3 regions of the Exiguobacterium sp. s150 genome follow, and region 3 is predicted to be linked to each of the others. Evidence: predicted binding sites of a transcription regulator. Region 3 holds the regulator's gene; each other region holds the start of a gene.
What was found. The regulator Rex, encoded in region 3, represses fermentation and respiration genes when NADH is low (regulators of the CRP and FNR family bind a similar motif). The targets are predictions, from matches to a motif close to TTGTGAAATATTTCACAA.

Region 1: a site for Rex is predicted at 6,730-6,747, ahead of KNP76_RS08985 (L-lactate dehydrogenase). Genes of this name have one in related genera too.
Region 2: a site for Rex is predicted at 4,380-4,397, ahead of adhE (bifunctional acetaldehyde-CoA/alcohol dehydrogenase). Genes of this name have one in related genera too.

What each region holds. Positions count from the first base shown of each region.
Region 1 is NZ_JACSMC010000015.1:37,078-47,294, forward strand. It holds gene KNP76_RS08960 (LTA synthase family protein) at 48-1,964, opposite strand; gene KNP76_RS08965 (ROK family glucokinase) at 2,194-3,162, opposite strand; gene KNP76_RS08970 (YqgQ family protein) at 3,250-3,444, opposite strand; gene KNP76_RS08975 (M42 family metallopeptidase) at 3,441-4,463, opposite strand; gene KNP76_RS08980 (rhomboid family intramembrane serine protease) at 4,479-5,531, opposite strand; gene KNP76_RS08985 (L-lactate dehydrogenase) at 5,655-6,611, opposite strand; gene KNP76_RS08990 (DUF92 domain-containing protein) at 6,781-7,551, opposite strand; gene KNP76_RS08995 (5-formyltetrahydrofolate cyclo-ligase) at 7,545-8,084, opposite strand; gene rpmG (50S ribosomal protein L33) at 8,139-8,303, opposite strand; gene KNP76_RS09005 (1,4-alpha-glucan branching protein domain-containing protein) at 8,405-10,217, opposite strand, start outside.
Region 2 is NZ_JACSMC010000026.1:28,589-38,805, reverse strand. It holds gene KNP76_RS11885 (M28 family peptidase) at 1-1,082, opposite strand, end outside; gene KNP76_RS11880 (hypothetical protein) at 1,372-1,608, shown strand; gene adhE (bifunctional acetaldehyde-CoA/alcohol dehydrogenase) at 1,648-4,239, opposite strand; gene KNP76_RS11870 (MarR family winged helix-turn-helix transcriptional regulator) at 4,629-5,075, shown strand; gene KNP76_RS11865 (YebC/PmpR family DNA-binding transcriptional regulator) at 5,155-5,868, shown strand; gene KNP76_RS11860 (Na+/H+ antiporter family protein) at 6,012-7,331, shown strand; gene KNP76_RS11855 (glutamate synthase subunit beta) at 7,478-8,929, opposite strand; gene gltB (glutamate synthase large subunit) at 8,926-10,217, opposite strand, start outside.
Region 3 is NZ_JACSMC010000014.1:756-10,972, forward strand. It holds gene KNP76_RS08360 (hypothetical protein) at 1-627, shown strand, start outside; gene KNP76_RS08365 (HIT family protein) at 638-1,015, opposite strand; gene KNP76_RS08370 (uridine kinase family protein) at 1,067-1,699, shown strand; gene KNP76_RS08375 (sporulation protein) at 1,694-2,476, opposite strand; tRNA gene KNP76_RS08380 (tRNA-Met) at 2,616-2,692, shown strand; tRNA gene KNP76_RS08385 (tRNA-Met) at 2,718-2,794, shown strand; gene tsaE (tRNA (adenosine(37)-N6)-threonylcarbamoyltransferase complex ATPase subunit type 1 TsaE) at 2,900-3,349, shown strand; gene tsaB (tRNA (adenosine(37)-N6)-threonylcarbamoyltransferase complex dimerization subunit type 1 TsaB) at 3,346-4,002, shown strand; gene rimI (ribosomal protein S18-alanine N-acetyltransferase) at 3,995-4,456, shown strand; gene tsaD (tRNA (adenosine(37)-N6)-threonylcarbamoyltransferase complex transferase subunit TsaD) at 4,453-5,475, shown strand; gene KNP76_RS08410 (hypothetical protein) at 5,490-6,056, shown strand; gene KNP76_RS08415 (hypothetical protein) at 6,102-6,509, opposite strand; gene KNP76_RS08420 (ABC-F family ATP-binding cassette domain-containing protein) at 6,506-8,407, opposite strand; gene KNP76_RS08425 (redox-sensing transcriptional repressor Rex) at 8,557-9,213, shown strand; gene tatA (twin-arginine translocase TatA/TatE family subunit) at 9,213-9,431, shown strand; gene tatC (twin-arginine translocase subunit TatC) at 9,434-10,217, shown strand, end outside.

The sequences.
Region 1 (10,217 bases), on a different contig from region 3:
TTTTTGTACAGTAAAAGCGTCGTCCGAACGGACGACGCTTTCCTCAATCAGTTATTCGACTGTTCTTTGAAACGCAGCAAATCGGAGTAAATCAAATCATCGTTCATCTGTAGAATCGACTCTGCCTCTTCGTTGACTGGTCCACAGAGCGAAGCGTCCTCGACGACTTCGCCTGTCTGCGCATCATAACATGTCGATTGCGTCCAAACGTACTCATCGGTCAACACGGTGCCGTCCCGGAAGATGGCGCGACTGTTCCGTTCTTTCGAGAACAGGTCGTTTCCGAATCCGATCAACTCGGACGTATCCATGCCTAACAAGTGGAGAATTGTCGGTTTCATATCAACATGACTGCCGATCGTTTCATGCACTTCACCTTTTGTTTGGTCAGGTAGGTGGACGACGAATGGCACTTGTTGAAGTTTCGCCACGTCATACGGCGTCAATTCTTCTTTCCCGAGCAAGTCAGCCATCGCGGCGTTGTGGTTCGTCGAAATGCCATAATGGTCCCCGTAGACGATGAAGATCGTGTCGTCCCACATGCCGTTCGCCTTCAACCCGTCGATGAACAGCCCGAGCGCATAGTCCTGATAGGCGAGCGCCTGCGGGAAGTTGTTGAGCGTCGTCGAGTTCGTCTCGAACTTCGGCACGAGCTCATAGTCTTCGCTCGGCATCGTGTAAGGGAAATGGTTCGTGAGCGTGATGAACTTTGCATAGAACGGTTGCGGAAGCTCTTCAAGCATCGGAATCGACTGTTCGAAGAAACTATCATCGAGCAGTCCCCACTCGGTCATGTCTTCTGGGTTCCCAAGGTCATAGCTCTTCTCGTCAAAGAATTCGTCGACCCCGACGTTCTTATACATATGGTCGCGGTTCCAGAACGATTTGTTGTTCGCATGGAACACGGCCGAATAATAATTATCTTCTTTGATCACTTCAGGAAGGGCCTGATATTCGTTATCGGCGTTCGTGAAGTAGACGGCTCCGCGCGGAAGTCCGTAGAGCGAATTGTCGAGGGCGAACTCGGCATCGGACGTCTTGCCTTGTCCGACCGTGTGATAATAGTTCGGCCAGAAGTGTGACTCTTCAATCAGTTTGTTCAAGTTCGGCGTGATGTACTCGCCGTTTGAAGCCTTCATGTTGTGGGTGAAGTTTTGAGCCGACTCGAATGAGACGACGATGACGTTCTTGCCCTTATACTTCCCGAACAGCTCCGGGTCCGGCGCCGCATAGTTTTGACGGGTGAACTGTTCGATTTCAGCAAGCTCCGACCCATCTGCCATCGCTTTTTGCGCCGACGTCTTCGTCTGGAGCATCGCGTCGTACACGTGGAAGTTGAACGTCCCGATGTTTTTGACGAGCAGTTCGCGGTCGAACGAACGTGTCAAGAGCTCTGGGCGTTCCGTCTCCGCGAGCGACAAGTTGAAGAGGAACACCGCGACGGCCGCCACGAATGTGACGAGCGCACGTCGATGGGATGCCGCGTTCTGACGCGTGTTCACTTTCCAAAGGATGAACGGCAACACGAGCACATCGCCAAGGATGATCAAGTCCTTCCATTCAAGCAATGACGTGAACGATGTCGACAACGTCTCCATGTTCGACGGTTGCAAGATGACCGGCATCGTCAAGTAGTCTGTGAACTCCCGATAATAGACAGCATCCGCAAACAAGATAAACGAGGCGAACGCATAGAGCGTGAAAATCACCCATTTTTGTTTACTGCCTTTGAAGAAGAAGCTGAACGCGAACAGGAACAGCGTCGAACTAATCGGGCTGATTAGTAAAATGAAGGCTTGCGCCGTGTTTTCAATCGGAATGTTGAAGAAAAATTGGTATACGATGTACGTCTTCGTCCAAAGCAATAAAGTAAAAATCCAGAATAAACGATATTCTTGAAACGAAGCGCGGACCGTTTCATTCAGTCGCATAGTGAGCTTCGAGAAGCGTTGAGATGACTTCATCTGACGGTCTCCTCCTCTTTTCAGTTTTTAACGACCGCAGTCGTATGAGGTTCGTGTATAGTTTGTTCTCTTTTTCACGAACGGTATCAGTCCAGCATCAAGTTCAAATCTTACCCCTTTTTTAACAAAAAATCAACTCCACGATTACAAAATTTACATTACCCAATACCCGTTCCACGTAAAAAACACGCCTATGCGAGTCGCATAGGCGTGGCAGTCTGACATCGAGTTAGACGCGTTTCGGCAAGAAGTGTTTCCGGGCGAGCCAGGCGCAACCGATGACACCGGCATCGTTTTCGAGTTCCGCAATTTTGAACGTCGTCGACTCATACACGCGTTCGAGCGCGAATCGTTTGAACTGGGCATCGAGCGGTTCAAGGAGTGCTTCACGCGCTTTCGAGACGCCGCCACCGATGACGATGATCTTCGGGTTGAGCGTGTTGGCGATATTCGAAATCGTCAGACCGAGGTATTCCGTCATCTCTTCGACGACTTCGGTTGCCACTTCATCGTTCGCTTTGTACGCTTCGAACACATCGCGAGCGGTCACTTCTTTCAATTCATTCAAAGACGTTGTCCGATTTTTACGTTTTTGTAGCGCCAAACGCGAGACGCCCGTCGCCGAGGCGATCGTCTCGATGCATCCGGTGCGGCCACATCCACACTTGACCGCTTTTGCCGTATCACGCTCGACGGTGATATGTCCAATTTCCCCGGCCATTCCCGCTGCCCCGTGGACGATGTTTCCATTCGTGATGACACCGCCTCCGACGCCTGTACCGAGCGTGACGGCGAGGAGCTCCGACGCCCCTTCTCCGGCACCTTTCCACATCTCGCCGAGCGCGGCCGCGTTCGCATCGTTCTCGAGAACAGCCGGCAATCCGACCGCTTTCTCGAACTCGCTGACGAGCGCAAAGTTTTTCCATCCGATGTTCGGTGAATACTCGACAATCCCCTCCGAGAAGTTGATGAATCCTGGTGCCCCGATGCCGGCCCCGGCAAAGTCCTCTTTAGACTTTCCTGATTCTACAAGATAAGCATTGAAAGAAGTCGCGATATCTTTTGGAATATGTACCCCGTTCTCACGAATATCTGTCGTAATCTCCCACTTGTCCGAAATGATGCCATTCATATCAAGGACGGCCATTTTCACCGTCGTACCACCGATGTCGATTCCTAATAACCATTTCATATCCATCACTCCTCATGTCAAATAAATCGCTTTCATCCAATAGTTTACACTATCGAACCCCTTGTGCAAACATTTGCACAAGGGGTTTTTCTGTCAATCTATCGAATTTTTTAATTCATGTGTCAAAATGATCTTTGCCGTGTCATAATCGCGCTGCTCGATGATGCCACCCGCATGAAGTTCATCTAGTTCCATCATCATCAAGCTGATTTCAGCATCCCGCTCACCAATGTAAATGATGGTCCCAAATCCTTTCAAAAACTGTTGCACGTCATAGAAGTTTTTCATACATGCCCCTCCATTCGCGAGAGTACGTATCGATGCAACAGCTTACGTGTCGCCTCGAGCGAAGAAACGTGTGTCCGTTCGTAACTATGGCTCGACTCGATTCCCGGGCCGACGAGGGCGTGCCGAACGTCATGGCCGGCACTGACTGCCGCTGATGCATCCGAACCATAAAAAGGATAGACGTCGATTTTGAATGCGATGCCTTCGTCTCTGCAAATCGAAGTGAATTGGCGACGTAACTTTAAATCGTACGGACCAGACGAGTCTTTGGCACAAATCGAGACCGTATACTCGTCCGAGTGTTGACCGTCTCCAAGTGCCCCCATATCGACGGCGATATATTCGACGACATCGTCCGGAATCCCGGCGTTGCCGCCAAAGCCAACTTCCTCATAGTTCGAGATCAAGTAGTGGACCGGATGCGGCAACTCGGCGGCAACGAGGTCACGGGCCAAATCGAGCAAAATCGCCACCGATGCCTTATCGTCGAGATGACGTGACTTGATGTATCCTGTGTCCGTTTGCTTGAAACGGGGATCGAACGAGACGAAATCTCCGACTTCAATGCCGAGCGCTCGCACATCTTCCTCAGAATGAACGTCAGCATCGAGCCGGACCTCGATGTTCGAGGCAGAGCGTTCGGCGCTATTCGTATCTCGATAGACGTGGACACTCGATTGATGGACCAAAATCGTCCCTTCGACCGCTTCATTCGACTCGCGGTGCACAAGACAGTTCTCCCCCTCAATCGCCGTCCACGCATAACCGCCGACTTGCGTGAGGCGAAGGCGGCCGCTCGGTAAAATCTCTTTCACCATCGCCCCGAGTGTGTCGACGTGTGCCGTCAGCAAGCGGGCCGGGCCCACCTTTCCGTCGAACGTGGCAAGGAGCGCCCCTTTATTCAGACGTTTCGTCTTTACGTCGAGCTTCGCGAGCTGTTGCTCGACAAACTCAATCGCTTCATCGGTCATCCCCGACGGACTCGGTATTTCTACAAGTTGTTTCAACGTATCAATCATTTGATTACCCCTTTGTCATCGATAATAGCCATACAGGAAACAGGCGACAGTAAGCGCGACTGCGCTAACGAGGAACACGACGCGTCGCATGTATCGCGTCTCGTCCGGGAGACCGACGACACCCGCCATCAAGAAGCCGCCGACGAGACCGCCGGCGTGGGCGGAATGGTCGAGGCTTGCCCCGAGTACGAACGCAAGTCCTACATTCAATCCTAACATAATGAATAACGGCGGACCGAGTGTCTTCATAAAAAGTGATCGATCCCGAATCCCAAAGTAGAGCAAGGCGCCGACGAGTCCAAAAAGCGCACCCGACGCACCTGCCGAGATGGCATCACTGAACGCATACGACGCCGTCGACGCGATGATGCCTGCCAACAGATAAATGATGACGAAGCGCGGCGACCCGTACATCCGTTCCACGAGCGGCCCGAGCGACCAGAGCGCGAACATGTTGATGCCGAAATGGAACCAACCGATGTGGAGGAACATTGGCGTCAGAAGACGCCACCACTCCCCTTCGTCAATCAACGGATTCACTTTCGCCCCGAATCGAATGAGCGTGTTCGGGTCGAGCGTCGACCCGACCGACTCGGCAAGCCACATGATGAAAAACGTCACAAACATAAATACATACACCGCCTGCGGCTTCCCAAACGCAAACCGTCGTTTCAATTCCGCTTTGCGCTCCTGATCAAGCGCGAGCGCGAGCGGACGATAGTCGGCCTCCCCGATGTCTTCTGACGTGATATGCCGCTCAATCGTCACTTTCGCCGGAATCTTGAACGTGAGCGACGCGACTCGCTCTTCGTCGACGAGCGGCTCCCCATACAGATGGATGCGTAACTTACTCTTCCCTAGACGGGCAAGGCGGAACGAATTCATAATCGCCTCGATGTCCATCCCGACGTGGTTAGCCCACGCCTTATCGGTCCTTATGTACAGGTGATAGACGTCTCCCGCTTTCGTGTCAAACAAGAGTAGCGCCCGAGACGGCTCGAGGATCCCTTCGACGCGCCCCCCCGCCAACACGTTCTGATAGATGTCTTCCCAAAATGAGCTCGTCATCTGAAATCCCCTCCCTTCCCTATAATTGTAATCCAATTCAGAAGCGGCGACAAAAAGGAGACCTCCCTTATATGCCCGTCAAAAAAACAGCCGGCATGAAGCCGGCTGCACTCTCTCGTTCACTTATAGCACGGGCTGCATCGTCTTCATCAAGACGTCTGCTGAATGGTGCATCTTTTGTTTCTCTTCTTCAGACAATTCGATTTCGACGACTTGGCGCACCCCTTGGCGGTTGATGATGGCCGGGACGCCGATATGAATGTCATGTAGACCGTACTCACCGTCCAAGTAGGCCCCGACCGTGAGAAGCGTGTTCTCGTTCCGAAGCACTGCTTTGACGAGGCGAAGCAGTCCGAGACCAATCGCATAATACGTCGCGCCTTTACGCTCGATGATATGATAAGCCGCATCACGGACGTTGACATAGATATCTTCAAGGTCTTCCCACGTGTATTCGTCGTTCTCTTCAAGCAACTGCTCGATCGACTTGCCGTAGATTCGGGCGTTACTCCATGCCGCGAACTCCGTGTCCCCGTGCTCACCCATGATGTACGCGTGACAGTTGCGCGGGTCGACGTTGAAGTAATCACCGAGCATGTAACGGAGACGTGACGTGTCGAGCACCGTGCCTGATCCGAAGACGCGATGTTTCGGAAGTCCAGAATATTTCCATGCCAAGTGGGTCATGATGTCGACCGGGTTCGATGCGATGATGATTATCCCGTCAAATCCTGATGCCATGATTTCCCCAATCATCGACTTCATGATTTTCGCGTTCTTCTCGACGAGGTCAAGACGCGTTTCACCCGGCTTTTGCGGTGCCCCTGCCGTGATCACGACGATATCTGCCGCCCCACAGTCCGCATAATCCCCGGCCCATACACGCATCGGTGAAGAAGCGAACGAGACGCCGTGATTCAAATCCATGGCTTCCCCTTCTGCTTTGGCTTTGTTAATATCGATGATTACGAGTTCTTCACAAAGGCTCGCTGTCGTCAATTGGTATGCGAAGCTCGCACCGACTGCACCGGCACCGACGAGCGCGACGCGTGTTACTTTTGCATGATTTAATGTTTCCATGTTGATTCTCCACCCTTCGAACAATCTGTTTCATGTTTTAGTAATATCTGTTACATAAAGATTGTAACATCATTCACAAATACTCACTACAATAGAAACCGTTTTCACTTTGGCGATATTGTGACGAAATTCACATTCGTTTGAAACATCTTCATTCACTGTACTACCCTTATCCGAAGACGAAAAAACAAATCAAGGCGGCGGCCGTAATCGAAGCGAAGTTGACCGCATCGTTTCCGAGCCAATGCCAACCTTTGACGTATTCGGTCGCTTCTCCGTGGTGCGTCTGCTTCTCGGTCTGCTTTCCACATACCCGGCATCGGTACTTCCGTTGGACGGTCGCGCCGAGCAACGTATCCACGACGCTACCAATCAACCCGAGTGCGATTAACGCGAGCGTCACTTCGAAATCGAGCGTCATAAACGGATAGGTCGCCAACACGATTGTGGCGGCTCCAACAATCGACATGACCGTCCCATATAGTGACACACCGCCGCTCGTCCCCGGTTCGACCGGTCGAAACGTGAGGATGGAGCGCGGCTTTCGCTTTGCGAGCACACCGAACTCAGAGCCCCACGTGTCACTCGTCGCTGCGGCAATCGAAACAATGTAGGCATAGAGCCATGCCTCGTTCGACGTGTATGCCATCGCGAGCGCGGTTAACATGCCAATTCCGCCGTTTGCGAGCACTTGGACGTAGTCACGGGGACCGGATTTTTCAACGATTTCATCGACCGGCGCCTTGTCGACGGCACGATACTTCGAGGCGAGCGAAGATGTCGAGAAGAACACGCCTAGTAAATAGAGACCGAACCAGCCGAAACCATAGCCAATCACCGTCCCCGTTACGACTGTCAATACGGCACCGGATAACGTGAGCGACTTCAGCCGGTATCCGGCATAGGCGACCAAGCAGGTTACGAGAAATATGGCTAACATCGAATCAATTCCCTTTCCGACACGATCACTCCGACCGGAATGTCATGCGCTTCAATTGGTATGTCGTCTAACACTTGGACACTGTAGGCAAGGGATAGCGTTCGGCCGGCATACGACGCCAGAAAGCGGTCGTAATATCCCCCGCCCCATCCGATTCGGTAGCCAGAGCGGTTGAACACACGCCCCGGGACGACGCATAAGTCGACGTCACCGTCGACTTGTTGGGTCGTCGGCTCTAATATCCCCATGACCCCAGGTTCGAGGTCATCATAAGACTCGATTCGATGGAACGTGAGCCCCTCTGTCGTTACTTTCGGCACGAGTACCGTTTTTCCTGCCTGCCAAGCTGCTTCAATCAATGGCCGTGTGTTGACCTCAAGTCCGAACGAGAGGGTCAGGGCAACCGCCTTCGCCTCGATCCACTCCGGTAGTCTCATCACGTTATGTACGATGGCGGCATCGGCCTCATCGCGATTAGCTAATTCAGCAATCCGAGCATGTACCGCTCGTCTGAGTGCTTGTTTCGCATCCATATCACTCGCTCCTTTCGAAAAAAAAGGCCGCCACATGAGTGACGGCCAGTCTCATTATTTCACTTCGCGATAAAGCGTGTGACGGCGGAGACGTGGGTTGTATTTGCGCAATTCGAGGCGCTCAGGGTTGTTACGTTTGTTTTTCTTCGTGATGTACGTGCGATCGCCTGTTTCTGTGCAAGCTAGTGTGATTTTAACGCGCATTTCGTTCACTCCCATCTTACTGATGTTGTATCAAGTGCTTTTGCTTTACAGTCTAAGCATACTCAATTATCCTACCAATTTTTTATTGAAAAAGCAAGGTGTTTTCACGTACTTTTTCAAACGTTCTGCTTGTACGGCGAAGCATCGAGCGACAAGCAGTTTGTGACGTTATCTTTGACCGCATAGCGCGAAGCGAGCTCATCGATTGAGACGTCGGCACCGACATAGACGGTGTCCGCCTCGGCAAGGACACTGTTCTCAATTCGATGAATCGCATCGAACAAGCCACCATGACCATGGGGATTGCGCGTCGTTTCAAATGACAACATAGTTGAGTATAACGGAACAGCCAGCGATTTCGCAAGTGAACGTGCCGCCGGAATCGTCATCCAATCAAAATGATGAACGGCTTTGAAACGGACCGCGTTAACGAGTTCATGGACGAGCTTCACGTAACCGACGTTTTGTGCGGCGACTTGATTCATCACATGCTCTAAAAACGGGCTCGTCAAGCGGACGCGATAGACGTGGACGTTGTCATGACGTTCGTACTCGAGCAACCCTTCTTTATAAGGGGTAAGGACATACATCGTTTCACCTTGTTTCGCTCGCGCCTCCACTTCTTCGACGACGCGTTGTCCGAGGCCACCGACGACGTTGCCCGTATATTCTGGAGTCAAGACGAGAATCGCGTCAGCTTCCGCCTCACGTTCTTTCGTCACATAGTAGTCGTGTGGCGAGAGGAACGTGTCGACTTCAAGGTCTTCGTCCTGCAAGAACGGATACGCACGGAAGTGTGCGTCGAGCACCTCGTCTGTCAGCTTATTCTCATAGAGGGCAGTCTCAAGTTCAGCGAAGAGGCGGGTATGTTCACGGAAACGATCCGCTGCATACTGTGCCGTCGTCTGTCCGTCCAAGATGAACGCCCAGTCGCTCGAGACGGCAAGCACATAATGCCGAATCAATTGTTTCAGTGCGCGGTCGGCGAGCGGTGACGTACCTCGATAATCGGCCACGTCTTTGACGAGTTGCGTTTCCATCATGTGAAGGTGCCGTAACATCCATTCGTTGCGCTCGTTGATCCAGACGTCCCCATAGCCTTTACGTCCCCACGTGTTCATCGATACGTGGACCGTCTCAAGGTCTTGGAAATGACGTTCGAGGAACAACGCCGGCGTGATCGTCTCAATCCCGAACTGTTCAAGCCGCTCTGCGACTTGCCCTAAAAACTCAGGTCCTTCGAACCACCAGTGCCCGAACAGCTCCGCGTCAAATGGTGCCGTGACGAGAAACGGTGGGAACGTTTGAGCACCGTGCGCCTCGAGATGCGCTTCGAGCGTCTCGGCGAAGTCGGTCGCATGGTTTGCGATTTGATGTTCCGCCCAATCACGGACGTAATAATCTTTCTCGTCTGTATCGCCGGTGATGCGATGCATCTTCAAGCCGGTATCGAACCGGATCCCTTCCGGATGCATGAACGACTGGATGTAATCCCAATCGCGGTCATAGGCGAGGTCGCGATAAAATTCACGATAGTCCGGGTGACCCGGGTATCCGATCATCGAACTCCAAATTTTACCGGAGATGATTTGGTCGCGTGGGAAGAGCGCCACCCCATGCGGTGAATAGACCGGTGCCCCGATGCCTTTGCTCGGTGTCGGGTCGGCATCAAGGAGGGCGTGTTCATCGACGAACGTATAGCGTACCCCTTCCTCGTACAAGATGCGATCGACTCCAGGCGTGTAGGCACATTCTGGCAACCAAATGCCGGTCGGACGGAATCCGTAATGACGCTCGAAGCAGTTCAGACCACTGCGAATCTCGGTTCGGGCGGCTTGGTCGGTGAACAGATGCGGGTTGAAACCATGTGTCGCCGTACACGTCACCATGTCGATGTATCCGTGCTCACGATATGTACGGAACGCCTGG
Region 2 (10,217 bases), on a different contig from region 3:
AGCGAATCGTTCATCGAGATGACATCGATGCCGGCTTGTCGATATTCGTCTAAAATCGACACCCCTAAACTTCTCACTTCGACATCTTCAAACGCTGCACTGTCCATGAACGGATACGACTTCATGCCGTGCGTTTTGACGAAGCGGTCCGTATCCCCTGTCCCAATCAAGTCAAGCAACATGACGGTTCTCGTTGTCACGTCGCGCTCTTCCAACATGCCAAGGTAATGCGTGCTCGCCTCGTACCCTTCCCCGTACCCGTTCAAAAAGACGTAGCGAATCGTCGCCTTCGTCTTGACGTCATCCATCGCTTGAATGACTTGATACAGAATCGAGGCACCACCGAGGCCAGTTAACGCATGGTCCCCGTATCCACTGCTATCGAGTCGTGCCATCACAATCACTTCCTCATCTGTCGTCCCGGTCTGAACGAATTCCGTATAGGGCATCTCCGATTCATACGGTTCGATCGTCACGGTTTGGCCATCCGTCAGCATCTCGGCCGTTTCAGTCCCGACGCCGGTTCCATAAAAACGTAGCCAAGCTGACACATGGACGAATCCGAACTCATCCTGAGCATCTGGATGAGGCGTGATTAAGTAACCGGCTGCTCCCGCCTCTTTCAATTTCGTCAAGTAACGATTCGCCGCCTCATCATTGAGCACCTCACCATAATGGTCAAGGTGATACGCGTCATCCCGCGCCTCAAATGACGCCTCGGTCATCGGCAAGACGACGATTTTGTCGGTCACGTCAGGAATCGGTGCGTCCCATTCGATGTGGATGACGTCACCTTGAACCGGTTCTTCCACCATCATCGACGAGTATCCGTCGAACAGCTCATCTCCTATCGTGACGTCCGTATAAAACGTTTGGAACGGGGCGTCGTGCATAAGGCGATCCATGTTCAAATCAAAATCGACACCGAGCGATTCAAACAGCTCCGCATTTTCCCAACTATCGACATGACGGTCGTACGAGGCAAAATATTCGGCCGTCTCATACGGGCTATCGAGCGAGAGCGGGTTCACATATAAAAACGTGACATAAAGCGCATAAATGAAACTAAGGAAGGTGTTCATATAACGTATCTCCAATACTAATAAATAATTTCGACCAAGAAATTGTAAAGAATGGATAACTTGGCATATATTATTATAGATACGTTTTTTAAGAATTTGAATTTAATTTTTTACGAAATTCAATATATTTTTTCACTTTAAGTCTTTCGTCATGGACTGAACGGCTCCATGTATTCGTTCCGCTTCTTCCTACAATCGCCCACTCGGTAAAGCGAGAATCATTTCAAGAAGGTTGGTACTCCCTATGAATCCGGTTCAATGGAATCAAAAACGAAAAGAAAGACGCTACATGTACGCCTTCATCCTCCTCACTCTACTCAATACGGTGCAACATGCATATGACATTGGTTCTGACGCCTCTTCCCCATACCGACTCGTCGGTGGTCTCATTTTGTATGCGATCCTGCTCTATTTTGAGTTAAAAGAAAAAAGGTGGGCCGAGATCGCCATCAAGTTTGTCGTCTGGTTCAATGTCATCGCTTTACTCATCATCGTCTTGTTCATGGGACTCTCCCTGCTCGAATGAAAAAAGGCGGCCACTCGTTTGAGTGGTCGCCTGTGTTGGTTATACGCCTTCGTAAGCAGCGTACATGATCTCTTTCAATTCTTCAACGAGCGGCATTTTCGGGTTGGCCGTCGTACATTGATCTTCGAACGCGTCGACCGCCATCTTGTCGACTTTCGCGTCGAGGTCCGCTTTTTTGATGCCTTGTGCTTTGAACGAGAGCTTGATGTTCAAGCGCTGACCGAGCTCGATGACAGCTTGGATGAGTGACTCGACGCCTTCTTCCGTCGTGCTCGCTGGAAGTCCGAGGTAGCGCGCGATTTCTGCGTAACGCTCGTCGGCGATGAACGACTCATATTTCGGGAACGCCGCGAGTTTCGATGGTCGTGTCGCGTTGTAGCGAATGACGTGCGGCATGAGGATCGCGTTCGTCCGTCCGTGTGGGACGTGGAACTCGCCACCGATTTTGTGTGCGATCGAGTGGTTGATACCGAGGAACGCGTTCGCGAACGCCATACCCGCCATCGTCGATGCGTTGTGGACTTTCTGACGCGCTTCGGCGTCACTGCCGTTCTCATACGCTTTCGGGAGGTAATCGAAAATCATCTTCATCGAACGAAGCGCGAGTCCGTCTGTATAATCGTTAGCCATGACTGAGACGTACGCTTCGATGGCGTGTGTCAACACGTCCATTCCTGTATCGGCCGTGATTGATGCTGGGACCGTCATGACGAACTCAGGGTCGACGATGGCGACGTCCGGTGTGATCGCGTAGTCAGCGATCGGGTATTTGACGTTGCGTTTCTTATCCGTGATGACCGTGAACGGTGTCACTTCAGAACCCGTACCTGATGTTGTCGGGATGGCGACGAACATCGACTTGTTGCCGAGCGTCGGGAACTTGTACGTCCGTTTGCGGATATCCATGAATTTTTGGCGAAGGTTCGAGAACTTCTCTTCTGGGCGTTCGTAGAAGAGCCACATGCCTTTCGCGGCATCCATCGGCGAACCGCCACCGAGCGCGATAATCATATCTGGTTGGAAGTGACGCATCGCTTCAGCACCGCGCATGACCGTCTCAACGGATGGGTCTGGCTCGACTTGGTCGAAGATGCGGTACTCGACGCCAGCAGGCAAGTTTTTGACGACTTTATCGGCAAATCCGAGTTTGACCATCATTTCATCCGTGACGATCATCGCCCGTTTTTTCGATGTGAGCGATTGAAGGTACTGGACTGAGTTTTTCTCAAAGTAAATCTTTTCAGGGACTTTAAACCATTGCATGTTCACGCGACGTCTCGCCACCTTTTTCACGTTGAGTAGATGTTTCGCCGTCACGTTCTCAGAGACGGAGTTTTTCCCGTACGACCCACAACCGAGCGTGAGCGACGGTGTCATTTCGTTATAGAGGTCACCGATCCCGCCGTGTGCCGTTGGCGAGTTGACGATGATGCGGCAAGCTTTCATCCGGAGTCCGAACGCGATAATGGCGTCCTCGTCTGTCGAGTGAATCGCTGCCGTATGACCGAGGCCGCCGATTTCAAGCATCTTCTCAGCGATGGCGAACCCTTCTTCACGCGATTGAACTTTATAGGCACCGAGCACCGGGCTTAATTTTTCATGTGAGAGAAGTTCTGTCGCACCGACCGTCTCGAGTTCGGCGATTAAGATCTTCGTGTCGGCCGGAACGCTGAGTCCAGCTTTCTCGGCGATCCAGGCTGCTGGTTTCCCGACGATTTCCGGGTTGACCGCACATGAGTCTGTTTTGATGACGAGTGTCTCGAGTTTCGCTTTCTCTTCTGGTGAGCAGAAGTAGCAGCCGAGTGCCGTCATTTCCGCTTTCACTTCTTCATACACTTCTTGGTCGACGATAATCGCTTGTTCAGACGCACAGATCATACCGTTATCGAACGTTTTCGACAAGATAACGTCCGAGATGGCACGTTTCACTTTTGCCGTTTTGTCGATATAAGCAGGTACGTTACCTGGTCCGACACCGAGGGCCGGTTTACCAGTCGAGTAAGCCGATTTCACCATCGCCGATCCACCTGTTGCGAGGACCATGGCGACGCCTGGGTGGTTCATGAGTGCTTTCGTCGCGTCGAGTGACGGTTTTTCGACCCATTGAATCAAGTGTTCCGGTGCGCCAGCTTCGATGGCTGCATCACGAAGGATGCGTGCCGCTTCGCTTGAACACTGTTGTGCCGACGGGTGGAAACCGAAGATGATCGGGTTACGCGTCTTGATGGCGATGATTGCTTTAAACATCGTCGTTGACGTCGGGTTCGTCACCGGTGTGACCCCAGCGACGACACCGACCGGCTCGGCGATGTACGTGATGCCGTTTTGCTCGTCGTCTTCGATGACGCCGACCGTCTTCTCGCCACGGAGCGAGTTGTAAATATATTCTGTCGCGAAGATATTTTTGATCATCTTGTCTTCAAATACACCACGACCTGTTTCTTCATATGCATGTTTTGCGAGAGCGACGTGCTGTTCGAGTCCGGCGAGCGCCATCGCTTGAACGATCGCATCGATCTTCTCTTGGTCGAACGTCATCAACGTATCGAGCGCTTTATGCGCTTGTGTGACGAGCGTGTCGACCATCTGTTCTGCTGATGTCTCTACTATTGCTTTCTCTTTAACTGCCATGTTGGTTTCCTCCTCATGAATGAGAGCTGATAAGTCTGACTTGATGGAGAGCACGGGGCAATCAGTTAGTTCAAGAAGAGTTTGTGCTTTCCTTCACATTCATAGAATACACCGATTTTCCGATTTTGTGCGTGACAACAATGTGAACTATTTCACAAGATTTTTTAGAAGAATGAGGATAGGGATTGCTTTTTCAGATGATGCTCAGTAAAATCTAATTCGTTTTCATGAAAATAAGGTACAGACGATATGTAAACGCTTACAAAAGTTATGTCCACGATGCGACGAAAGCGCTGTGCAAAATGTCACGGAATGAGGATTGGTCGTCCAAGCCGTCCCCCACTCGTGTATAATGGGAAGTAGAACCTGATTAGGAAGTGAATAGACCTATGCCTAGACAAGATGCAGCCGATCAGTTCGTTAAACTGATCCCATTGATTCGTAGAAAATTACTTCGCCGCTCGGACTTGCCCCAAATCCCGAACTTGAACTTCTCTCATTTTCATCTATTGATGTTGATTGAAGACGAGGGTGCCGTCACAAACGGACACATTAGCGAGACGTTATCAATTGCCCCACCGAACGTGACGCCGCTCATCACGAAACTCGTCGATGAAGGATACATCACCCGCGTGCCGGACGAGCGTGACCGCCGCGTCATCTGGAATCAATTGACCGAGAAAGGCGAACAGGTCCTTCGGGAACGACGCGATTCCTTCCGCCGCCTGTTCGAAGATCGCCTCGCCTTTTTAGATGAGGACGAGACCGCACGATTGATTGATAGCTTGAAGACACTGACCAAGATTGTCGAGAAGATGGACAAGAGCGAGGGATGATTTTTACTCGTCAATGTCCCGCGCTTCTTATATAATCGACAGTGAATCAATCGAACTATGGAAAGAGAGATGACATGCAATGGGTCGTAAATGGAACAACATCAAAGAGAAAAAGGCGTCAAAAGACGCCAACACGAGCCGGATTTATGCGAAGTTCGGTCGGGAGATCTACATCGTCGCCCGCCAAGGCGAGCCAGATCCTGAACTGAATCAAGCGCTCAAGTTCGTCGTCGAGCGCGCGAAGACGTACAACGTCCCGCGTGCCATCATTGACCGCGCCATCGACAAGGCGAAAGGTGGCGACGAAGAGAACTTTGACGAGTTGCGCTATGAAGGATTCGGTCCGAACGGCTCGATGGTGATCGTCGACACGCTTACGAACAACGTCAACCGGACGGCGTCTGAAGTCCGTGCCGCGTTCGGGAAGAACGGCGGCAATATGGGCGTGAGCGGTTCGGTCGCCTACATGTTCGATGCCACGGCCGTCATCGGCGTCTCTGGCATGAGTGCGGACGACGTGCTCGAACTCATGATGGAACATGACCTTGACGTGCGTGACGTGCTTGAAGAAGAAGACACGGTCATCGTCTATGCTGAGCCGGAAGCGTTCCACGCCGTCCAAACCGCATTCAAATCAGCCGGTATCGACTCGTTCGAAGTCGCCGAACTGACGATGCTCCCACAAAATGAGATCACCCTGGACGACGCGTCGAAAGAGCAGTTCGAGAAGCTCCTTGACGTGCTCGAAGACCTCGAGGACGTGCGCCAGGTATATCACAACGTCGAATTATGACGAGCCAGCGATAACTTTTCGGAGTTATCGCTTTTTTCAACACTTGATTTGACAAGCATGGTCTCATATGTTAAATTTCAAAAGTCTTTATCATATTAAAGTGATAATAAGAGAAAGAGTTTTGAAGAAAGGTGTTGTCTTTTATGAACGCTGTCTTATTAGCAGTCATCGTTTTATTCGCGCTCGCCATCAGTCGCGTGCACATTGTCTTATCGCTCATCTTAGCCGCCATAGTCGGAGGGCTCGTCGGAGGGCTTGGCTTCAACGATACGCTCACCGCGTTTAGCGACGGACTCGGCGGTGGCGCGTCCATCGCGCTCAGCTACGCGCTCCTCGGTGCGTTCGCCGTCGGTCTCTCGAAGACGGGACTCCCGGACGTCTTGGCCGAACGGTTGATCGCCATGTCCGGTCGTGACGTCACCGGGAAGAACGTCTTGTTCGTCAAGGCGCTCTTGCTGTCGCTCCTCCTTTTACTCGCGATCAGCTCACAAAACGTCTTGCCGATTCACATCGCATTCATCCCAATCGTCGTCCCGCCTTTACTCGTCTTATTTAACGAGTTGAAGCTCGACCGACGCCTCGTGGCGACCATTCTCACGTTCGGACTCGTCACGCCGTATATGCTCTTGCCTGTCGGCTTCGGAGGCATTTATTTGAATGAAATCTTGCTGCCGAACGTCGAGACGAACGGGATGGCCGTCGGCGACGTCAATATTGTCGGCATCATGGCCATCCCGGCTCTCGGTATGGTATTCGGTCTCATCGCCGCCTTCATCCACTATCGGAAGCCGCGCGACTACGAGACGATCGCACTCGGCCCGAAAGATTACGAGTTGCGTCAATTGAGCCCGTTGAAGATCGGATTAACACTCGCTGTCGTTCTCGTCGTCCTCGTCGTCCAGTTGCAGACCGACTCGATGATTGCCTCGGCCGTGACCGGTCTCGTGTTCTTGAGCGTGCTCCGGTTAATTCCTTGGTCTGAAGCCGATGACATCTTCACGAGCGGCATGCGCATGATGGCGTTCATCGGGTTCGTCATGATCGCGGCAAGCGGCTTCGCGGCCGTCATTCGTGAGACAGGGGCGATCGAGCCCCTCGTCAACGGTGCGTCTGGGCTCATGGGCGATTCGCAGTTCCTCGCAGCGCTCGTCATGTTGCTCGTCGGACTCGTCATCACGCTCGGAATCGGCTCGAGTTTCTCGACGATCCCAATCATCGCGGCCATCTTCGTCCCGCTGTGCATCCAATATGGCTTCTCGGTCGAGGCGACGATCGCCATCATCGGGACGGCCGGCGCGCTCGGTGACGCCGGTAGTCCGGCGAGCGACTCGACGCTCGGCCCGACGAGCGGCTTGAACGCCGACGGTCAACACGACCACCTCCGCGAGACGGTGTGGCCGACGTTCTTACACTACAACATCCCGCTCATCGTTTTCGGACTGATTGCGGCGATGGTGTTGTAATCACTTTCGATTGCGCCGTGCATAGATCGTCCCGAGTAAGACGAGCACGAGCAAAAACCAAAATCCTGTATACATGAGGATCTCTGTAATCATCGCTTTCCTCCTGTGACAAAAAGATAAGGAGCGACGCTTGGCGTCGCTCCTTTTTATGATGAAGTTTTTAGCTCCGTTTGACAAGTTTCCAAGTAGGCGTCGACCTTTTCTGCCACTTCACGCCCTTCACGGATCGCCCACACGATCAGGCTTTGACCGCGCCGGGCGTCACCGGCGACGAATACGCCGTCAACGTCCGTGACGTAATCACGTTTTGACTCGACCCCGAGTTTTCTCAGTTCCGGCTCTGGTCGCTCGAAGCCGATGGCGACGAGGACGAGATCGGCCGGGTACGTCTTCTCTGACCCTTCGACGACGAAGAACGTAGCGTGACCGTCGGGTTTGACGATTTTCTCCATCCGTTCCGTCTCGATGCCGACGACCTTGTCGCCTTCGGTCACAATCTGATTCGAGCGAATCAAGTACGTGCGCGGGTCCGCCTCGTATTGTCCGATTGCCTCGGCGTACGCGTAATCGGTCGACAGCGTATCCGGCTGGAGCGGCCATGGCCGTTCCGGCGACCGGTATAGCCCTTTCTCCGGGTGTTTCCCGAACTGCGTGACCGATGCCGCGCCTTGACGGATGGCCGTCGCGACGCAGTCCGCTCCCGTGTCGCCGCCACCGATGACGATGACATGCTTCCCTCCTGCGTCATGGCGTGGGTCTAAATCTTTTCCGTTCAACTGTTTCGTCGAAGCGGTCAAGTAGTCCATCGCCAGTTCGATTCCTGAAGCGTCGTCCCCGTCGATGCCGAGCGTTCGTTGCTTTTGGGCACCGGTAGCTAAGATGACGGCGTCATACTCGCCCCGGAGCGCCTCGACCGTCACGTCTTCCCCGACGTTGACGCCTGTCTTGAATCGAATCCCTTCCGCCTCGAGCAAGTCGACGCGACGTCGGACAACGCCTTTGTCGAGCTTCATGTTCGGGATGCCGTAATACAAGAGGCCGCCGATTTCATCGGCTTTCTCGAGCACGGTGACCGTATGGCCGAGCTGGTTCAACTGGTCGGCCGCAGCGAGACCGGCCGGACCGCTCCCGATGATGGCGACGCGATACCCGGTACGCTGACGCAGGTGACGAGGCTTGACCCATCCTTGTTCGAAGGCGCGGTCGATAATCGTCCGTTCGATTGACTTGATCGCAACCGGGTCTTCACTGATGCCGAGCGTACACGACCCTTCACAAGGCGCCGGACAGACCCGACCCGTGAACTCCGGGAAGTTGTTCGTCTCCATCAAGCGCTCGTAAGCACGGAAGAAATCCTGGTCGCTCACGAGTCTGTTCCATTCCGGGATCAAGTTGTGAATCGGGCAGCCGATCGTCTCTTGGCCAATCAGATCGCCGACATGACAAAACGGTGTGCCGCAGTCCATACAACGCTCGGCTTGCTTGACGATCGGACCGTCTTCCATCCGTGACGCATATTCCCCATAATCGTGAATCCGGTCCTTGACACCCCGTTCTGGGAGTGTCTCACGCGGAATGCTTAAAAAGTTGTGTCTCATACTGCCCCTCCTTCTGTGACGACTCGGAACAGTTCTAATGCCCGGTCGGCCTCGCTCAATTCAGGTCGCGTCATTTCGAGCTGACGCATCACATCGAGGACGTTCGCATAATCTCTTGGCACGACTTTGACGAAACGGCTCAGCTCGTTCTCAAACGAGTCGAGAATCAACCGCGCCTTGACACTGTCGGTGTGGAACTGATGAAGCTCGAGCAGCGAATAAATTTCTTCGGCGTCTTGATCCGTCAACGAGTCGACCGCCACGAGTTCGTGGTTGACGAGCTCGTCGTAGTCTTGATCGCCATACAAATAGGCGACCCCGCCCGACATACCGGCTCCAAAGTTGCGGCCGACCTGACCGAGGACGACGACCGTCCCCCCGGTCATGTATTCGCAACCGTGGTCACCGACCCCTTCCGTGACCGCGACGGCGCCAGAGTTACGGACGGCGAAGCGTTCACCGGCATGACCGTTGAAGAACGCCATCCCGCTCGTCGCCCCGTACAGGCAGACGTTCCCGGCGATGACTTGCTCGCTCTCGTCAAACGGGGCATGCTTTTCAGCGATGAGGGCGATTTTCCCGCCGCTCAACCCTTTGCCGACGTAGTCGTTCGCGTCACCGATGACCGAGATGGTGATTCCTTTCGGCAAGAACGCGCCGAGGCTCTGCCCGGCCGACCCGCTCAAGCGAATCGATATCGTGTCCTCGGGCAGTCCGACGTTCCCGTGCACCCGCGTCAGTTCCGAGCCGAGCATCGTCCCGACGGCCCGGTCCGTATTTCGGATTCGGCCGACGAAGAACGTCGGTTGGCCCGATTTGATGGAACGTGACACGGCCGGCATCAATTTTCGGTGGTCATACGATTTGAACGCCGGATGCGGCAGCTCTTCCTTCTCCGGAAGCGGCGTCGGCATGGCGATCATCGGGTGTAAGTCGAGTGATGACGCTTTCGCATGCGTTTGTTTCCATTCGCTCTCTTCGAGAAGATCCGTCCGCCCGATCACTTCATCGAGCGTGCGCGCGCCGAGCGACGCCAAAATCTCGCGGACGTCTTCGGCGAGGAACGTCATCAAGTTGACGACATGTTCTGGTTTCCCCATGAACTTCGCACGGAGGGCCGGGTCTTGCGTCGCGACACCGACCGGGCACGTGTCCAAGTGACAAGCACGCATCATGATGCAACCGAGGACGACGAGCGGAGCCGTCGCGAACGCATACTCCTCAGCGCCGAAGATGGCAGCGAGCACGATGTCGCGACCGGTCATGAGCTTCCCATCCGTCTCAAGGG
Region 3 (10,217 bases):
CGCGATCTTCGTGAGACGTTTGAAATGTATAGAGACATCGATACGGAATGGGAACGATTTTTGGAAGCGAAAGAAGCCCGGCTAAAACAAGATCCCGACGTTAGAGAAACGTTGTATCGTCTCACAAACGAACAGGCAGATACGAGTGAGGCGTTAATTGAATACAATGAAGCCATTGTTGCAGGACGGTCGGCTCGTGCAGCGATCGCGAAGACGCTTAAACATCTCGACAGCGCGAAAGGGTGGTCGACGTATGACACGTTCTTCGGCGGCGGGTTGATTGCGACAGCGATGAAACATGATGCCATTGACGCCTCTGAACGAACGATGCATGAACTTCAATCCGCGCTTGAACGCTTCTCGCGGGAACTCGATGACGTGAAAGAAGTCGTCAGCGGCTTACACATTGAACGTGGATCGCTCATTCAGTTCGCGGACTATTTCCTCGATGACATCTTCTCCGAATGGACGATGCATGGACGAATTAATGAGTCACTTGATAAGGTGAATGGCCTCGATCGTGAAATCGAAAAACTCATCGAACGCATGATGCGACAAGTCGAACGTTTAGAACGGCGACGTGAGGAGACTGAAAACAAACGAAAGCAGCTCATCGTCACGCGATGAGCTGCTTTACTTATTCAGGTCGCTTCAACCAATGGCGTAACCCTTTCCCGGCGTGCGGTCCGTTGGCGTAGCGAGGGATGACGTGCAAGTGCGCATGAGGAACTGTTTGATTTGAAGAAGTACCCACATTCCAACCGAGCGTATAGCCGTCAGGGCCATACGTCTCCTCAAGGAATGACTTCGCTTCGTGAAGTAACGCATATGTATCGTTCCATTCTAAAGGTGTAAGCTCGAATGTCGTTGCGCGATGCTGTTTCGGGACGATGACGCCAGAGCCGACAAGCACGTCTTGTTCACGTTCGTGCATCAAGAAGTAGCATGTCTCATTCTCGGCGACAATCGTCTGGGACGGATCTAGCTGTGGATGACAAAATGGACAAGTTGACATAGACTTGGTACACTTCCTTTCTATATGAAGTGTACCAAAAGGGGGAGCATTATGAATGAATTGATTGATAGGATAGTTACCCAGGCCGAACGAGAGGAGCGCACGATTATCGCCATCTCAGGACACGGGGGTGCTGGGAAGACGATATTCGCAGATGCGCTACGTGAGCGCCTCGGGGACGTGAACTACATCAATACCGACCCATATATCACGGACTCGATGTTACGAAAGAGTGCCATGCTCGATTACACGGTCGATGGACAGGCGCATCACTATAAGATGACGGCCTGTCATCCGTCCGCACACCATCTATTATCGCTAGAGCGTGACGTCCGCATGGTACGTGAAGGCATCGGTTTCTTCACGATTGACGTCCCATACCTTGAACGAACGTGGATTGATCCGGCAAAACGGATCACGATCATCGAAGGCATGAGCGTCGCGTTCCTTGGATCGGATTGGTGGGATGTATCGGTTTATCTATATACCGATAGCGACACTGAGTTTGCGCGACGTTCTGTACGCGACGTGCAACAACGGGGAATGGACCTGGCGTATTTAAAGGCGTCACACGACGAGCGTCGGCTCCAATACGACCTGTTCATGCATCCGCAGCGCGAGAAGTTTCAAACAATCGTCTCGACGAGTAACGATGTATGGACGATTGAAAACCACCGCTCATGAAGAACGGTGGCTGCGTAACGTCTCTTGGATGCCGAGGCCGAGTCTGTCTTGCTCACGTTCGAGCTGTTCCCACGTGAGCGAGCGATGGCGCATCGTGACATCGTTGGCGATGGAATCGAGCGTTCGTTGTTTCTCGATATTATCGAGCCAATAATAGACGTCGACCCCATCTTCATCGATGCGCCAAAATGATTTAACGACCTCGAACTCGTCAGCCCAGTCGCCGATCGGCTTAAAGCCATACTTCTCGACAAACGGATACGGCCGCTCTTCGCCAATCGGGTCGATCACGTTACGGGTGAACATGAGCTCGAGACCAGCGTGCTCAGTCGCCTCAAGTAAACGTTTTAAGGCAGGGAGCGGCTCGACTTCGACTTTCTCGATGACATCGAACCAGACCCGTTTCCCATCGGTGTCCCAAACGGTCGCTTCGACACTGTAAGGCGCGCCGGCAGTCGAAGGGGCGTACATCGTCAAATCGAACGTGAACGGGATATGCTCTTCGGCACCCGATTCGAGAACGGCCGATAAACTGATTGGCACTTCTTGAATGTCGGCTTCACGATTGAACTCGTTTCCTTCGAGCGTGATGTCTTTGAACGTCGTCAGGAAATTGAGCGTCAACTCTTTTAGTCGGACGACGTGTGTCGTCGTGTTCATCACACGCAAAGTCCCGTGGACGGTCTCGTTCGGGATGAACGGGACAGTATGGAAATAGACGGACGCATCGAGCTCAGAAAAGAACCATTTTTTAAAGCGATTGCCCCATTTCGACATGACGGTCGCGCTCCTTTTCTCTAATAAATTAGACTCTTTTAAATGTTCCCGATTCCAATTCTGAAAAAACATGAAGAAAAAGGTTGCATTATATAACTACTTCACTTATTATAGAGGATGTCGAAACAATTCAAACCATCGCGGGGTGGAGCAGTCTGGTAGCTCGTCGGGCTCATAACCCGAAGGTCGTCGGTTCAAATCCGGCCCCCGCAACCAATTTTTATTTAATTTCATACGTCGTCGCGGGGTGGAGCAGTCTGGTAGCTCGTCGGGCTCATAACCCGAAGGTCGTTGGTTCAAATCCAGCCCCCGCAACCAATTTTTAAATGAGATAGCGAAACGATAACGTTTCGTGTTTTTTTTTGTCTAAAATGGAGTGTACAATGAGTACGTATCGCGACAACCACTAAAGGAGAAACATTCATGTATACATTGATTACCCATTCCGCGGCTGAGACACAAGCGGTGGCGGAAAAACTCGCCGCACGTGTCACGGCCGGAACGGTCATAACATTGAACGGGGACCTTGGTGCCGGCAAGACGACGTTCACACAAGGGTTCGGTAAAGGACTCGGCGTGAAACGGAACGTCAACAGCCCGACGTTCACGATCATGAAGCAATACCAAGGGCGCTTACCGCTCTACCATATGGACGTCTACCGTCTCGAGGACACCGGGGACGACATCGGTCTTGAAGAATACATCAACGGGGACGGTGTCGCCATCGTCGAATGGTCGAACTTGATCGAGTCGTCGCTTCCGACTGAACGGCTCGCCATCACCATTGAGCGTGTTGGGGATGAAGAACGACGGCTGACGTTTGCACCGGTCGGACAGAAGTACGAGACAATCGTCCAGGAGGTGCTCGCATGAAACAGTTGATGATTGATACGGCGACGACACGACTGTCAGTCGCGCTCAGTGAAAATGGCACGATTCAAGCCGAGGCAACGGTCATGGTATCGAAGAACCACGCCGTCACGCTCATGCCGATGATTGAGCAGCTCATGGCAGCCGTCAAATGGACACCAGCTGAACTTGAGCGCGTCATCGTCACGACCGGACCGGGCTCGTACACGGGCATCCGCATCGGGGTGACGACGGCAAAGACGCTCGCCTATACGCTCCACATCCCGCTCGTCGGCGTCTCGGCCCTCCGTCTCATGGCGGCAGCCCCGAACACAGAACGCCCAGTCGTGTCGCTCATCGACGCACGACGCGGGAACGCCTATATCGGACATTACCAGCATAATGAACCACTCACCCCAGATACGCATGCGTCCGTCGAGACATGGCTCGAGACACATATGAAAGGGGAGTTCGTCGTTGTCGGTGACGTCGAACCGTTCCGAGACGTCTTAGCAAACTATTCCTATACAGAAGCGCCAGCCGCCCACTGCTATGGACGCGCGAGCGATCTCGTTGCACTCGGAGAAGAGACATCGGACGTCCACGCGTTTGAGCCGGAATATTTGCGTCTCGCTGAGGCGGAGGCGAAATGGCTCGAGGGACAAAATCATGGCTGACATCACCATCCGCCGCATGACGTGGCTTGACGTCGAAGAAGTGACGGCCGTTGAAGAAGCCTCGTTCGCGATTCCGTGGACGAAAGAAGCGTTCATGAATGAGATGCTTCGAAACGAGCAAGCCATCTATTTCGTCGCCGTTCATGATCGTCGTGTCATCGGCTTTGCCGGGGTATGGAAAATCGTTGACGAGGGACACATCACGAACATCGCCGTCTTACCGGAATATCGGGGACAGGGTGTCGGAAACCAGCTACTTCACGCGCTCGTCACGTACGCCCGTGCGCAATCGCTCGCCGCGCTCACGCTCGAGGTGCGTGTCTCGAACGTCGGCGCTCAGAAGCTGTACGAGCAGTTCGGCTTCGAGTGCGCCGGTCGTCGCAAACGCTACTATCAAGACAACAATGAAGACGCCTTGATTTACTGGGCGAAGTTAGGAAGTGAAACCGAATGAACACATCACTCATCTTGGCGATCGAGTCGAGCTGTGATGAGACGTCGGTCGCCCTCGTGAAGGACGGCAAGACACTCTTATCAAACGTCGTCTCGTCACAGATTGAAAGCCATAAACGGTTCGGCGGCGTCGTGCCCGAGGTTGCCTCGCGCCATCACGTCGAGCGAATCACGTACGTCATCGACGATGCCCTCAATGAAGCCGGTGTGACGATGCAAGACGTCGACGCCGTCGCGGTCACGCAAGGTCCTGGACTCGTCGGAGCGCTCCTCGTCGGCATCAGTGCCGCTAAAGCGCTCGCGTTCGCCCACAACAAACCGCTCATCGGGGTGCACCATATCGCCGGGCATATTTATGCGAACGACCTCGTCGAAGAGATGGACTTTCCGCTCGTCTGCCTCGTCGTCTCAGGTGGTCATACCGAGCTCGTCTATATGCCAGAACATGGCGTCTTCGAAGTCATCGGTGAGACGCGTGACGATGCGGCCGGTGAGGCGTACGACAAAGTCGCCCGGACGCTGAGCCTCCCTTATCCAGGCGGACCGGCCATCGACCGTCTCGCGGCGAGCGGGGAAGACACGTACAAGTTCCCACGCGTCCGACTCGAGCCAGGCAGCTTCGATTTTAGTTTCAGCGGGCTGAAGTCATCGGTCATCAACGCCGTGCATAACGCCGAGCAACGGGGCGAGACGATTATCCCGGAGAACTTGGCGGCAAGCTTCCAAGCGAGTGTCGTCGAAGTGCTCGTCGAGAAGGCGATTCGTGCCGTGAACGAGAAAGGTGCGAAACAACTCCTCGTCGCCGGTGGTGTCGCGGCCAACCGTGGCCTGCGGGCCGCGCTACAGGCAGCGGCTGACCAAGAAGGCATCCGCCTCGTCATCCCGCCGCTCGCGCTTTGTGGGGACAACGCCGGCATGATTGGGGTCGCGGGACATCACGCGTATGTGCGCGGGAAGCGCGATACACTAGCGATGAATGCGGTTCCTGGGTTATCCTTAGAAGAGAGCATGACAGTCTAGGGGGAAATAGAGACATGACGAAACGCATCATCATTGGCGGGCTCGTCGTACTGCTCGTCGTCGCGACGTTTTTGCAAGTACGAGAGATTATCCGCGCCTATAATATCGCCTATCAAGAAGAAATCGTGCCGGAAGCGACGCGTGTGCGTTCGCTCACCGGGGCCGAATCGCTTGAAGGCATCAGCCGGGTCACGGGCGAGAACACGCTCGTCGAAGCGCTGTATGGGTATAAGAACATGGACGACCAAGACATCGAGAGCGTCCTCGTCGTCGATCGCAACTTAGGGATTCAACCGAAGGCGAGCGACGCCTACTACGAACTTTTCCCGGGACGCGAGGCGACCGAGGAAGAGGCGGCGCAGTTCGAATCGCTCATCGCCGAGTTCGATGAGCAACAGCTGTTCGCCCAAGTCATCTCGACCCATGAAGCACGCTACGTGACGAACCGGGAAGAAGCGATGACATTTTACAAAGTGTTCGTCCGTGACGTCGACACGAACGAATACGTCTTCTTCATCACCGAAGACGGCACGAAACTCGACTTCCATACGCGCGGCTTCTTGCCACTGCGTTATTTCTAAACAAAAAGGGAAGCGGACTCCATTCGAGGAGAACGCTTCCCTTTTTCATGCTTCTGGACGATGTTTTTTCTGTTTATACCACATATTCACGCGGCTCACGATGAAAACGAGGAGCGCGAGCACCCACATGAACAGTGTCGTTTGATAGAAGTGGAACCAGACCGACCCGGGTGCATAAAAGCTATGCACCGTCACGTCGACCGGCCAGACGACGAGGCGGATGAAGAGCGTGCTCATGAGCAATCCACTCAGGAGACTGATGAAGATGCCGCTCCACGTCTGGATGATGAAGCCGATGACGACGGGCAAGAAGTAAAACACGATTGTCGGGACGATCGTCGATTCTCCACGGATGAGCTCGGACACGAATTCAGTCCCGGTCGGCACGATGAAGGCGAGACCGGTCAAAAACGCATGCAACCAGTCGATCCGCAGCGCACGGGACCGCATCATGAATGGAGCTCCTCCCATTCCGCATACAGTGCCGTGATTGACTCTTTCGTCGCGTCGGACTCGCTCGATAGCTCCTGTGCCCGCGCGAAGTCGTTGAAGACGTCCGGCTCGCAAAGGAGCTGTTCAATCTCTTCGAGGCGCGCCTCGTGCTGTTCAATCGTGAGCTCGATCTCTTCGATGCGCTGTTTCATTCGACGCTCCTCACGTTGTTGTTCCTTGTCGGCCCGTTGCTTTTTGACGACGACTTGTTTCGTCTCAACGCGTGCGAGCCGGGCCAGTTCTTCGAGTTCTTCTTTCTTCTCGACGTAGTACGAGTAATCACCGAGGTACTCGTCGATCCCGTTCGGCGTGATCTCGAGGACCCGCGTGGCGAGCCGGTCGATGAAGTACCGATCGTGCGAGACGAACAGGATGGTGCCGGGATAGTCGAGGAGCGCGTTCTCGAGAATCATCTTCGAGTCGAGGTCCAAGTGGTTCGTCGGCTCGTCCAAGATGAGCAAGTTCGGCTGCTCGAGCTTCAGCTTTGCGAGCGTCAAGCGGGCCCGTTCACCGCCTGACAGTTCGTGGACACGTTTCATGACGTCGTCCCCACTGAAGAGGAACTGGCCGAGCAGGCTCCGTACGTCTTGCTCGCGCATGAGCGGCCAGTCGTTCCAAATCTCGTCGATGACGCGGTTCTTATCAGACAGATTCTGTTGCTCCTGGTCGTAGTAGCCGATCTCGACGCCGGTACCGTAACGGATGTCGCCGGTGAGCGCCGGCTGTTGTTTCGTCAACACTTTCAAAAGCGTCGACTTGCCGACCCCGTTCGGGCCGACGAGGGCGACCGATTCGCCGCGCTGCAGCTGGAAGCGCAGGTTTTGAGCGATTGGTTCCTCATAGCCGATGGCGAGGTCGCTTCCGCTCAACACATCATTCCCGCTCTGGCGTTTGATCGTGAACGAGAGGACGGCGCTGCGTTCGTCGCCGTCCGGTGCATCCATCCGGTCGACCTTCTCGAGTCGCTTCCGGACGCTCTGGGCACGCTTCGTCGTCGTCGCGCGGGCGATGTTACGTTGGATGAAGTCTTGCATCTTGGCGATCTCTTCTTGTTGTGACTCGAACTGCTTCTTCTCTTGCTCATAGATGGCGGCTTTTTGTTCGAGGTACTTCGTATAGTTGCCGACGAAGCGACGGCTCCGATGACGCGACAGCTCATAGACGACCGAGACGACCCGGTCGAGGAAGTAGCGGTCGTGGGAGACGATGAGGACGGCGCCTTTATAGCCGCTCAAGTACTTCTCGAGCCACGCGAGCGTCTCGATGTCCAAGTGGTTCGTCGGCTCGTCCAAGATGAGGAGGTCCGGGCTCTGGAGGAGCATCTTCGCCAAGGCGAGACGCGTTCGTTGCCCACCCGAAAGCGTGTCGATTTGACGCTCGAAGTCGTCCGGATAGAACCGCATCCCGTGTAGCACCGAGCGAATCGTCGCTTCATATTGATAGCCGCCCCGATCCTTGAACGTATGTTGTTCCTCGTCATACGCGGCGAGGAGCCGTTCATAGGCGTCCGCATCGTTCAAGATGCGTTCACTGCCCATGTCTTGCTCCATCCGTCGGAGCGTTTGTTCTTGCTCGATTAAATCGGTGAAGACGGTGAGCATTTCGTTCCAGATCGTCTCGCTCGATTCTAGCCCGGAGTCTTGGGCGAGGTAGCCGATCGTGACGTCTTTTGGCTTCATGATGTCGCCTGAGTCGTAGTTATATTCCCCGGCGATGACTTTGAGGAGCGTCGACTTGCCGGCACCGTTCCGGCCGACGAGGGCGACACGTTCACCTTCTTGAATCTCGAGTTTGACGTTCTCTAAAATCGGCTCGACGCCGAATGATTTCGATAAGTTGTTGACTTGCAATAGGATCAAGTGAAAAAACCCCTTTCTCTGTATTTAGTATACTGTATTTTTTAGTCTTTTCAGGTATATTCGTTGAGTGGTCATGTGAATTCGTTTACAATCAAGGTGTATGAAATCAGATTCGTGTGTAACGTGTCGTAAAAAGGAGGCTCTTTCCGTTGAGTCAAAACGAACCAAAGATTCCGCAAGCGACAGCCAAACGGTTGCCACTATATTATCGGTTTATCCAAAGCCTGCATTCATCAGGCAAACAACGTGTCTCTTCTGCCGAACTGAGTGAGGCGGTCAAGGTCGATTCGGCGACGATTCGCCGCGACTTTTCGTACTTCGGTGCGCTCGGTAAAAAGGGATATGGCTATAACGTACAGTATCTGTTAGACTTTTTCCGAAAGACGTTGAACCAGGACGAAATCACGAACGTCGCCTTGGTCGGGGTCGGTCATCTCGGGACAGCTTTCGTCAACTATAACTTCCTTAAAAACAATAACACACATATCGTCGTCGGGTTCGATGCAGATGAGACAAAAGTCGGCACGACGATGTCCGGTGTCCCGATTCATCACGTCGATGAGATGGAACAGATCATGAAGCAAAACAAAATCGATGTCGCCATCCTCACGGTCCCGTCCGCCTATGCGCAGCCGGTCGCCGATGACTTGGTCCGCTTTGGCATCAAAGGGATTTTGAACTTCACGCCGGCTCGACTTACGGTGCCGGACACGGTCCGCGTCCATCATATCGACTTGTCGATCGAACTCCAGTCGCTCATTTACTTTATGCAACACTATCCATCTGCTGAGGGGGTCCATCAATAATGGAATTACTAGCATCGTCACTCGTCGTCGGGATTCCGGGGGGAGCAAGTCTCTTCATTATCGCGATTATCGCGCTCATCATCTTCGGGCCGAAGAAGTTGCCTGAGTTCGGCCGTGCGGCCGGCCAGACGCTCCGTGAATTCAAAAATGCCACGAGCGGTATGATGAACGAACATGATGAAAAAGACAAGAAAGATTCTGAGAAGAAAGAGCAGTAATCATGAACCATCAACCTGATCAAGAGCGGGCGCTGTCCGACCACTTGACAGAGCTGCGGAGACGACTGATGCTGTCGGCATTTGTCGTCTTTGCCTTCTTTTTGGCCGCTTTGCCGAGTGTCAAATACGTGCTCGCCTATCTACAGGCGGACCTCGTCGAACGAGGACTAGAGCTGAACGCCTTTGGGGTCGCGGACCCGCTCATGATTTATTTGAATTTGGCGCTCGTCATCGGTCTCGTCGCGGCCAGTCCGTTTCTACTGTATCAACTGTGGGCGTTTGTCGCACCTGGTCTGCATCCGAAAGAGCGGAGAGGGACGCTCGCCTATATCCCAATCATCTTCATCTTGTTCCTCGTCGGTCTCGCGTTCGCCTACTATTGGTTGTTCCCGCTCGTCCTCGACATCTCGACGAACCTCGGGCAAGACCTCGGGCTGACGCAAATCATCGGGGCGTCGAACTACTTCACGTTCCTCTTGCAACTCACGATCCCGTTCGGCCTCTTGTTCCAACTGCCGGTCGTGACGATGTTTTTGACGCGTATCGGGGTCGTGACGCCGTCTTTCTTATCAAAGATTCGGAAGTACGCCTACTTCGCGTTGTTCGTCATCGCGGCGTTCATCACGCCACCTGACTTGACGTCGCACCTCATGGTGTCGCTACCGCTCTTCTTCCTGTATGAAATCAGCTTGTCGATTTCACGCGTCACGTATCGCGGGGTGCTCAGACGTGAGAAGGAAGCGCAAGTGAAAGAACAGATGGATTTGATGAAACAGATGAATGAGA